Regions from separate parts of the Nitrobacter sp. TKz-YC02 genome, predicted to be linked through region 1. Evidence: predicted binding sites of a transcription regulator. Region 1 holds the regulator's gene; each other region holds the start of a gene.

Region 1 (2,201 bases):
ACTGCGGCCTGGCAAGCCGATGATGCACGGACGTCTAGGCCCGATGCGGGTGATCGGCCTCCCCGGCAATCCCGTCTCGTCCTACATCTGCGCGTTTCTGTTCATGGTACCGCTGATTCGTGCGCTATCGGGGCGTGAAGATGTGCACCACTGCATCGAACCGGCGCTGCTCGGAAGCGATGTTAGCGCCAATCAAGCTAGGCAGGATTATCTGCGCGCCCGGCTCACGCCCTCGACGGACGGCCTGCCGATCGCGACGCCGATCGGGCATCAGGACAGCTCGCTGATGGGGAAACTCGCTGCGGCAGAGGCTCTCGTAATCCGCACGCCATTTGCGCCGGCTGCAAGCAAAGGCGAGCCCTGCGCCATCATTAAGCTTTCGCTGTCATAAAACGTCGCTTTGTTGACCTTAAATTAAAGGGTTGCGGAACACATATCGAACATATAGTGTATGTTCATGATTTGTTTCGAGGTTCGTGCTGCGGGGTTATAAGGGCTGCAGGCCCGATGTCCCCTAGTTGGCAGGAATCCCATCAACCAGGGACTGGGTCGGGATGCTCACGCGCAAACAGTATGAACTCCTGCGTTTTATCAACGAACGGCTGAAAGAATCCGGCGTGCCGCCCTCGTTCGATGAAATGAAGGACGCGCTCGACCTGCGCTCGAAGTCCGGCATCCATCGCCTGATTACCGCGCTGGAAGAACGAGGATTCATCCGCCGTCTGCCCAACCGCGCCCGCGCCATCGAAGTTATCAAGCTGCCCGAACTCGCCGCCAGCGGCGGCGGCCGTCGCGGTTTCACACCGAGCGTCATCGAAGGCAATCTGGGCAAAGTCCGCCGCAGCAGCGGCGGCACTGTCGTCGACGATGCGGAACGTCCGGTCGCCGTTCCGGTGATGGGACGGATTGCAGCCGGCACGCCGATCGAAGCGTTGCAGACCTGCAGCCACACCGTCAGCGTGCCGCCCGACATGCTTGGTACCGGCGAACACTACGCGCTTGAGGTACGCGGCGATTCCATGGTCGATGCCGGAATTCTCGATGGCGATCTTGCGTTGATCCAGCGGAACCAGACCGCTGATACCGGCGACATCGTCGTTGCGCTGATCGACGACGAGGAGGCGACGTTGAAACGCTTCCGCCGTCGCGGCGCTTCGATCGCGCTGGAGCCGGCGAACACGGCTTACGAAGTTCGCATACTTCCGCCCAATCGGGTCCAGATCCAGGGCAGACTGATCGGCATTTACCGCAAGTATTGATTTCATCAGGAGCGAAAAACTCCGACCGTGGACGAACCGTTCAATCGTCCGGCTGGAGATCCTCGGGCGCCGGCGTGGCGTCGGCCGGGGGCTCTGGTTTTGATTGCAGCTGTGCCGACAGTTCATCGACGGCAGCGGATGACCAGGGACGATCGACGCCGACAGGACGTACGGCATCAACAGCAAAGTCGGATCTTGAAGCACCAGATCTTGAAGCACTTGGAGTTCGCCACAAGGCAAGAGCGCCTTCACGCCGCAGCCTGTTTTGATCGATCACTTGCGCAGGGCACCCCTCCGGAGCCTGCCACGGCGTCAACATGAGCTCGGCCCGAGCGCAATCATCCTGCATCGCCTCCGGACGCCGCGTAAGCGCGACAAGTCCACCTCCACTCATCTTGACCACGCAGCCCTCATCGTCGCATGAGACGCCCTCCGCCAACGTAGGGTCGGCAGACCCACGCCCATCCCCGTCGGCGGCGAGCCATTCCCTGACCGTGAAAGGGTCCTTACTCGTGCTGATGAGACGCAGCCGGCCGTCCCCGCCCCTCACGGCGACGTTGCGGCCTTCCGCGGAGATCAAGATATCCGGCGGCGTCACCGCAAGTGACCACATGATCGCCAGCCCGACCACAGCTGCGCCGCTCCAGCGCAGCCGCGTTCTCAACAGTCCCAGCAGAATGATGCCCGCAGTCGCCGCGAGCAGCGGCCCCGTTCCAAAAGCAGCCGTATGACCGACGGCGCCCGGAAGCGCCGCTACCCATTGAGCCACAGCGACCATCCATTCGATGCCAAAGTCCATCAGCCGCCAGAACACGCCGTCGAAGCCAAACGGCATGGCCGCAAGTCCGAGAAGCCCGGCCGGCATCACCAGCGCCGAGATCACCGGCATCGCCAGCAGGTTCGCAACCATGCCGTATGGCGTCACCCGATGGAAATGGAACG
Region 2 (2,201 bases), 1.3 Mb from region 1:
TCCTTCAGTTCGGTGACGATGCGTTCGGCCACTTTCGGTCCGACGCCCGGCGTACGCGCCACCGCAGCCTTGTCGCGGAGCGCAATGGCGTTAGCGAGATCGGCCGGCGACAGCGTGCCCAGCACCGCGAGCGCCACCCGCGCACCGACACCCTGTACGGTTTGCAACAGACGGAACCATTCGCGCTCGTGGTCGGTGCGAAATCCGAAGAGCTTGATCTGGTCCTCGCGCACATACGTCTCGATCGACAACACCGCCGCCTCGCCCGGCGACGGTGTTGTCTGCAGCGTGCGCGACGCGCAATGCACCTGATAGCCGACGCCGCCGACATCGAGGATCACGTAATCCTCGCCGTAGGAGTCGATGATACCTTTTAACTTGCCGATCATGCGTCCGCCGCCTTCATTCGCGATGCGAGCATCGCGCTTCCACGATGGTGCGCGTGGGTAATGGCGATGGCGAGCGCGTCGGCGGCATCGGCGCTTTTCGGGTCAGCTTTTGGCAGCAGGATTTTCAGCATCGCCTGGATCTGGGTCTTGTCGGCGTGGCCTGCGCCAACCACGGTCTTCTTTACCTGGTTGGGCGCGTATTCCGCCACCGCGATGCCGAACATCGCCGGCGCCAGCATCGCAACGCCCCGCGCCTGCCCGAGCTTCAGCGTCGCCACGCCATCCTTGTTGACGAAGGTCTGCTCGATCGCAGCCTCGGCGGGGCGGAATCGGTCGAGCACCGCGCCAAGCCCGGCATGGATCGCCAGCAGCCGGCTGGCCAGCGCCATGTGTTCGCGCGTCTCGACCGAGCCGCAGCCGACGAAGATCAGCCGATTGCCCTCGATGTCGAGCACGCCCCAGCCGGTGCGGCGCAGGCCCGGATCAATGCCCATAATGCGAATCGGTGAGGAGGTCATGGCCCATGTTAGCGCAAAGCATCCCGCTGCGTCCCCCAAGCGGGCTCCGGCTCAATTCGTTTCAACGCAATCGCACGGCCCAGGACAGTCTCCCGAGGCGGGGCCATGATGAGCAACGTTGCGGCCAATCCTGGTTTGTCGAACCTTGCCCGTTCCGGTAACGACAAAGCCGTATCCGCCATCCGACCGATCGATCCATGTTCGGCTGAACATGGTCTGCTCGGAGACGGGATAGCTACGTCATAGGGGGCGACAGGTCCGTCTCCGAGACCGGACCGAAGAGGAATCTCAAGCGTCATGCGGATAGCAATTGCCGTTTTCTTCATGATGACGATCGTCAGCACCGCTGTTTCGGCCGATTCGCCAACCGCCGCGCAAAACCGGTTCACCTCCATTGCCAACAAGGATTGCACTTTCGCTCCAATCGGCGACGAGCCGGGCGACGAGGAAGACCAGCTCAAGACATGTCCTGGCGTCGGTAGCGCGCAGGTGCTGGTCAACGCCCTGGGAACTCGTCTGCGGATAGGCTTTCGCTGGCCAAAGGGGGCTCACCCGCAAAAGATCATCTGGGCGGTGGAAGCATGGTCCGCCGGATTGACCGTCGACTGGCGCGGATCTGGCAAGGGCAAGGAGTTCGAGCCTTATGCCGCGATCGTCAGGATGAAATTCCAGAAACAGGATTCGCCGGCTGCCGGCGACCAGGTACTCGCCGTGATCCGGATCACACAGGATACCGCTTGCGTCATGGGCGCTGTTGACACCGGAGCGAACCCGAACGCCAATGAAGCTGCGCATGCGCTCGCCGACGCAGCGGCATCATTCGTATGCGGCAAAGACAAGCCGACGATCGGCGGAGTGAGAACCAAGGCCGCGGAAGAGATTGTGCAAGGCATCGCTGAATGATGAGCCGGCAAGCATAAGCCGCCGGTGCTGGAGCACGGACGAAAAGAACATTAGCAAAAGAATTAAGGCGCTTAGTCAGGTCACGAGCTGACCTTATAACCGCATTCTGCCGGGGTTTTCACCACAATGAGTATGCTGTTCAGAATCGTCCTTGCGTCCGTCCTCACGAGCCCTGCGCTTGCACTCGCGCAAGCGCCGAAAAAAGCCGCCGCGCCTCCTGCCTTGGAGGCGGAATTCAATGCCTTTATCGTCAAGTTCCGAGCGGCTTTGAAAGCGAACGATCCGACGGCCGTCGCCAGCATGACCAAGCTGCCTTTCATGGGTGACAAGGCGTACGCGGATGCCGCACAGTTTCGGGCGAAGGCCTATCCGGAATTCTTCTCTGCGAAAG
Region 3 (2,201 bases), 600 kb from region 1:
GCAGAAAATGTTCTCGGCTTGACCCGGACCCTTCCGTGTTCGGTGGAAAACGCGGCGATCAACATCATCGAGCGCGCTTGTGCTTCCGTGGGAACGAAAGACTCAATCCTCCGCTTCCGTCTCGTCATCGTCGGTGTCGCGCTCAGGGCTGCCGGCCAGAATCTGCTCGGCGATCAGTCCTGAATTCTGCCGAATAGCCGTCTCGACCTTGGCGGTGATGTCGGGATTGGCCCGCAAGAACGCTTTCGCGTTTTCGCGGCCCTGCCCCATACGCTGACTGTCGTAGGAGAACCAGGCGCCGGATTTTTCAACGATGCCGGCCTTGACGCCAAGATCGAGGATTTCTCCCATCTTGGAGATGCCCTCGCCGTACATGATGTCGAACTCGACCTGCTTGAAGGGCGGCGCCAGCTTGTTCTTCACGACCTTGACGCGGGTCTGATTGCCAACGACCTCGTCGCGTTCCTTGATCGCCCCGATGCGGCGGATGTCGAGGCGCACGGAGGCATAGAACTTCAGCGCGTTGCCGCCGGTTGTCGTCTCCGGCGAACCATACATCACCCCGATCTTCATGCGGATCTGGTTGATGAAGATCACCATGGTGTTGGACTTGTTGATCGAGGCGGTAAGCTTGCGCAGCGCCTGGCTCATCAGCCGCGCTTGTAGCCCCGGCAGCGCGTCACCCATCTCGCCCTCGAGTTCGGCGCGCGGCACCAATGCCGCAACCGAGTCGATGATCAGCACATCCACAGCGCCCGAGCGCACCAGCGTATCGGCGATTTCCAGCGCCTGCTCGCCGTGATCGGGCTGCGATATCAGGAGGTCGTCGACATTCACACCGAGCTTGCGGGCATAGACCGGATCAAGCGCGTGCTCGGCGTCGATGAAGGCGCAGATGCCGCCCTTTTTTTGCGCCTCGGCGACCGCATGCAGCGCCAGCGTGGTCTTGCCCGAGGACTCCGGACCGTAGACCTCCACGATGCGTCCCTTGGGCAGGCCGCCGACGCCGAGCGCGATGTCGAGGCCGAGCGAGCCCGAGGAAATAACCTCCACATCCATGGACTTGTCGTTCTTGCCCAGCTTCATCACCGAGCCCTTGCCGAACTGACGCTCAATCTGTGACAGCGCGGCGGACAGGGCCTTGGACTTATCCATGGAGGATCCTTCGACGATACGCAGGGCAGCTTGGGACATAGGCCGGCTCCTTATGAACGGGATTCGCGGGCGGGACAACGAATGGCGCCGTGGTTGATCGGATGGAAAATATGTACCCTATTTGTTCTAAGTTCGCAATATGTTCTTTCGCTAGGTACTGGCCTGTTTTAACCCTAGTGGCCTAGTTTGATTTTGGGAGTGGCCTAGTTTGAAGTGGGCAGAGATGCCTCTGCCCTTTTTAAGGCAGCCGAATCAAATATTCGACGCCTCCACACTGCAAGGAGGCATCATGACTTTCATCATTGTTGCAGGAATTGCGCTCGCCGGCGCGGTTGGTTTTATCTCCACCAGATCACGTTGCACGATGTGCAGAGACGGATGGGGTAGCAGCAGTACAGGTAAAGGAACCTGCTCTTGGCATGGTGGTATTGATCGCTAACCTTGAGAGGCCGCCTCAGTGGGCGGCCTCTTTCAGTTCTTCGCTTCGCATTATTCGCGTCCCTATCCGATCGCGAAAATCCTCTCCTAATTCGATCTTAAGAGTCTGGTGCCAGCCTACCGTGATGAAAAAGATCCTGGTGCTGGCGATCGTGCTGGTCGCAATCAATCAGTGGGATGTGAATTACAACCACGGCACCCTGACCCGGGCCGGCTTTTCCTTGGCAAGGGCTCTTGGCCAAGCATTCGGCATATAAATGCGTCGCCGGCTGGATCAATGCACGCGAGATCGACGACGTTACGGCAGCTATCCCCGCAGGCTGCAAGGGCGTGCTGCTTCCGATTCGGACCCTCGACCGCCTGACGATGCCGATCGAATCCAACCCGTCATTGTCTAAGTCTGGCGATCGACAAGCCTAAACCGCCTCGATGCGCGCCTCGGTTCCGACGGTAACCCCCGGCATTCGGATACAGACAAGGTCAGCAGTGTTGCCAGAAATCATCAGCACGATGTGGAGTCGGCAGCGCCGCCAAAATCCTTTTGACTGTGCAACACGATTTGCATTTGCTGGCGGTCGCTGGGTAGCAGGATTAAGTACGATGCTGGA
Region 4 (2,201 bases), 1.7 Mb from region 1:
CCGGATTCTTTCATCCAGATCTGCAGCGTCGAGCCCGACAGCGCCAGCGGCAGGCCGGACGAGAAGCCGAGCATCATGACAATGAGGACGCGCGGTTGCAGATAGACCGCCATGCTCTCGCGCCAAGACGCGCGGGAGGTAGCCTCGGATACGGTTGGGGCGACGTCCGGAGCGCTCATGCCGCAGTGCTAGCAGATTCGGTCAGTTCCGCCCTCCTCTTACTCACCCGCCTGGATCTTGCGGGCGAACTGCGGCGGAAACACCGTCGGTTCGACGGGCTCGACGATCCGTGGCGTCTCCGCAGCCGCCTCGTCCTTGCTGAAATCGAGTTCCTCGATCCTCGTAGCCCGTTTGCCGATCTTGCCGGCCGAGATCAGGACCTGCCTGACATCCTCGCTGACCTGATCGAAATGGCTGCCGAGCCTGCTGACCCGGTCGCGCAGGCGCTCGACGTCACCCATCATGTTCATGACCTCGATCCGTACCTGATCCGCAGCATCGCGCATCCGCGCGTCCTTGAGAAGCTGCTGCATCACCTGAATCGCCAGCATCAAGAGTGACGGCGATACCAGCACGATCCGGGCGCGATAGGCCTTCTGGATCACATCGTCGAAGCTGTCGTAAATCTCGGCATAGACCGATTCCGACGGCACGAACATCAGCGCGGTGTCCTGGGTCTCGCCCGGGATCAGATATTTTCCGGCGATGTCGGTGACGTGCCGCATGACGTCGGCGCGCAGCCGCTGGGTTCCGAGTTTCCTTTCGTCGTCGGTTCGGGCGTCGCGCAGCGCCGTCATCGCCTCAAGCGGAAATTTCGCATCGATGCAAAGCGGGCGCTGATCGGGGAGGAAGATTACGCAATCCGGCCGCTTGCCGTTTGGCAGCGTGTACTGAAAGGCGAACGAGCCTTTCGGCATTCCGTCCTGCACAATCGCCTCCATCCGCGCCTGACCGAACGCGCCGCGCGACTGCTTGTTGGCGAGCACATCGCGCAGCGTCGTCACCTGCGTCGTCAGTTCGGTCAGGTTCTGGTGCGCGTTATCGATAATTCCGAGCCGTTCGTGCAGCACCCGCAGACTGTCCATGGTGTTGCGCGTGGTCTGCTCCATCGACTGGCCGACGCGGTGGGTGACCGCGTCCAGCCGATCGCTGACCGCCCGCGCCATCTCCGCCTGTCGCCCTGCGAGCGCCTTGCCCATGGCGTCGACACGGCCGGCGGCCTCGGCCTGAGCCCGCATCATATCGTTGAGGCGGTCCTCCAGCTCGTCCGCGCGGCTTGCTTGCGCGGTGGCCATGTCGGTTCCCCGGCGTCCCGAGCGCGCGATCACAATGGCGATGATCAGCAATAATACAAGCGCCAGCGCACCGAACCCGATCAGCACGGCGCTGGTCCGCACTGGCACGTCACCCAGTATGAAAAGGATCTCGTTCATCTGGATCTTGTAGCCGATTCGGCCGTGTTCGCGAACGAAGAGCGAACACACTGAGTTAACGAAAGCTCAACGTGCCTGCTCATGACGGCCGGACGGTCAGTGCAGCTCGCGGATTGACCCGGACAGACTCGGGGATTACATCGCCGACATGGCCATTCGCGAAATCATCATTGTGCCGGACAAGCAATTGCGCCTGGTTTCCAGGCCGATCGAAAAAGTCACGCCGGAAATCCGCAAGCTTGCCGACGACATGTTCGAGACCATGTACGACGCGCCGGGCATCGGGCTCGCCGGCATCCAGATTGCGCAGCCTGTCCGCATCGTCACCATGGACCTCGCCAAACGCGATGAGGAAGGAGAGACGAAACCGCGGCCGCGTGTCTTCATCAATCCGGAAATCCTCTCGGCTTCGGAGGAACTGTCGGTCTATGAAGAAGGCTGCCTGTCGATCCCCGAATATTACGAGGAGGTCGAGCGGCCGGCGCGCGTGCGGATTCGCTTCACCGATCTCGACGGCAAGGTTCACGAGGAGGATGCCGACGGTCTTTTCGCCACCTGCATCCAGCATGAGATCGACCATCTCAATGGCGTGCTGTTTGTCGATCACCTCTCGAAACTGAAACGCGACCGTGTGATGAAAAAATTCACCAAGGCCGCGAAGCTCGCCGCGAGATAAAGCGGCTTCTTGCCGCGCAGAAATCAATCAGATGCCGCTTCGCCTGATTTTCATGGGCACCCCCGAATTTGCGGTGCCGACCCTCCTGCAAC

The links. The regulator LexA, encoded in region 1, represses DNA repair genes until DNA is damaged. The targets are predictions, from matches to a motif close to TGTTCNNNNTGTGTTCNG.
Region 2: a site for LexA is predicted at 1,095-1,112, ahead of ruvC (crossover junction endodeoxyribonuclease RuvC). Genes of this name have one in related genera too.
Region 3: a site for LexA is predicted at 1,285-1,302, ahead of recA (recombinase RecA). Genes of this name have one in related genera too.
Region 4: a site for LexA is predicted at 1,464-1,481, ahead of ACM561_RS18205 (DNA recombination protein RmuC). Genes of this name have one in related genera too.

The regions. Positions count from the first base shown of each region.
Region 1 is NZ_CP180728.1:2,049,633-2,051,833, forward strand. It holds gene glp (gephyrin-like molybdotransferase Glp) at 1-391, shown strand, start outside; gene lexA (transcriptional repressor LexA) at 555-1,259, shown strand; partial or broken gene ACM561_RS09705 (ComEC/Rec2 family competence protein) at 1,300-2,201, opposite strand, start outside.
Region 2 is NZ_CP180728.1:3,342,820-3,345,020, forward strand. It holds gene ruvA (Holliday junction branch migration protein RuvA) at 1-389, opposite strand, end outside; gene ruvC (crossover junction endodeoxyribonuclease RuvC) at 386-907, opposite strand; gene ACM561_RS16090 (hypothetical protein) at 1,205-1,810, shown strand; gene ACM561_RS16095 (hypothetical protein) at 2,033-2,201, shown strand, end outside.
Region 3 is NZ_CP180728.1:1,453,430-1,455,630, reverse strand. It holds gene recA (recombinase RecA) at 103-1,194, opposite strand; gene ACM561_RS06785 (hypothetical protein) at 1,719-1,850, shown strand; gene ACM561_RS06780 (hypothetical protein) at 2,083-2,201, shown strand, end outside.
Region 4 is NZ_CP180728.1:3,793,915-3,796,115, forward strand. It holds gene ACM561_RS18200 (AmpG family muropeptide MFS transporter) at 1-179, opposite strand, end outside; gene ACM561_RS18205 (DNA recombination protein RmuC) at 219-1,433, opposite strand; gene def (peptide deformylase) at 1,582-2,109, shown strand; gene fmt (methionyl-tRNA formyltransferase) at 2,141-2,201, shown strand, end outside.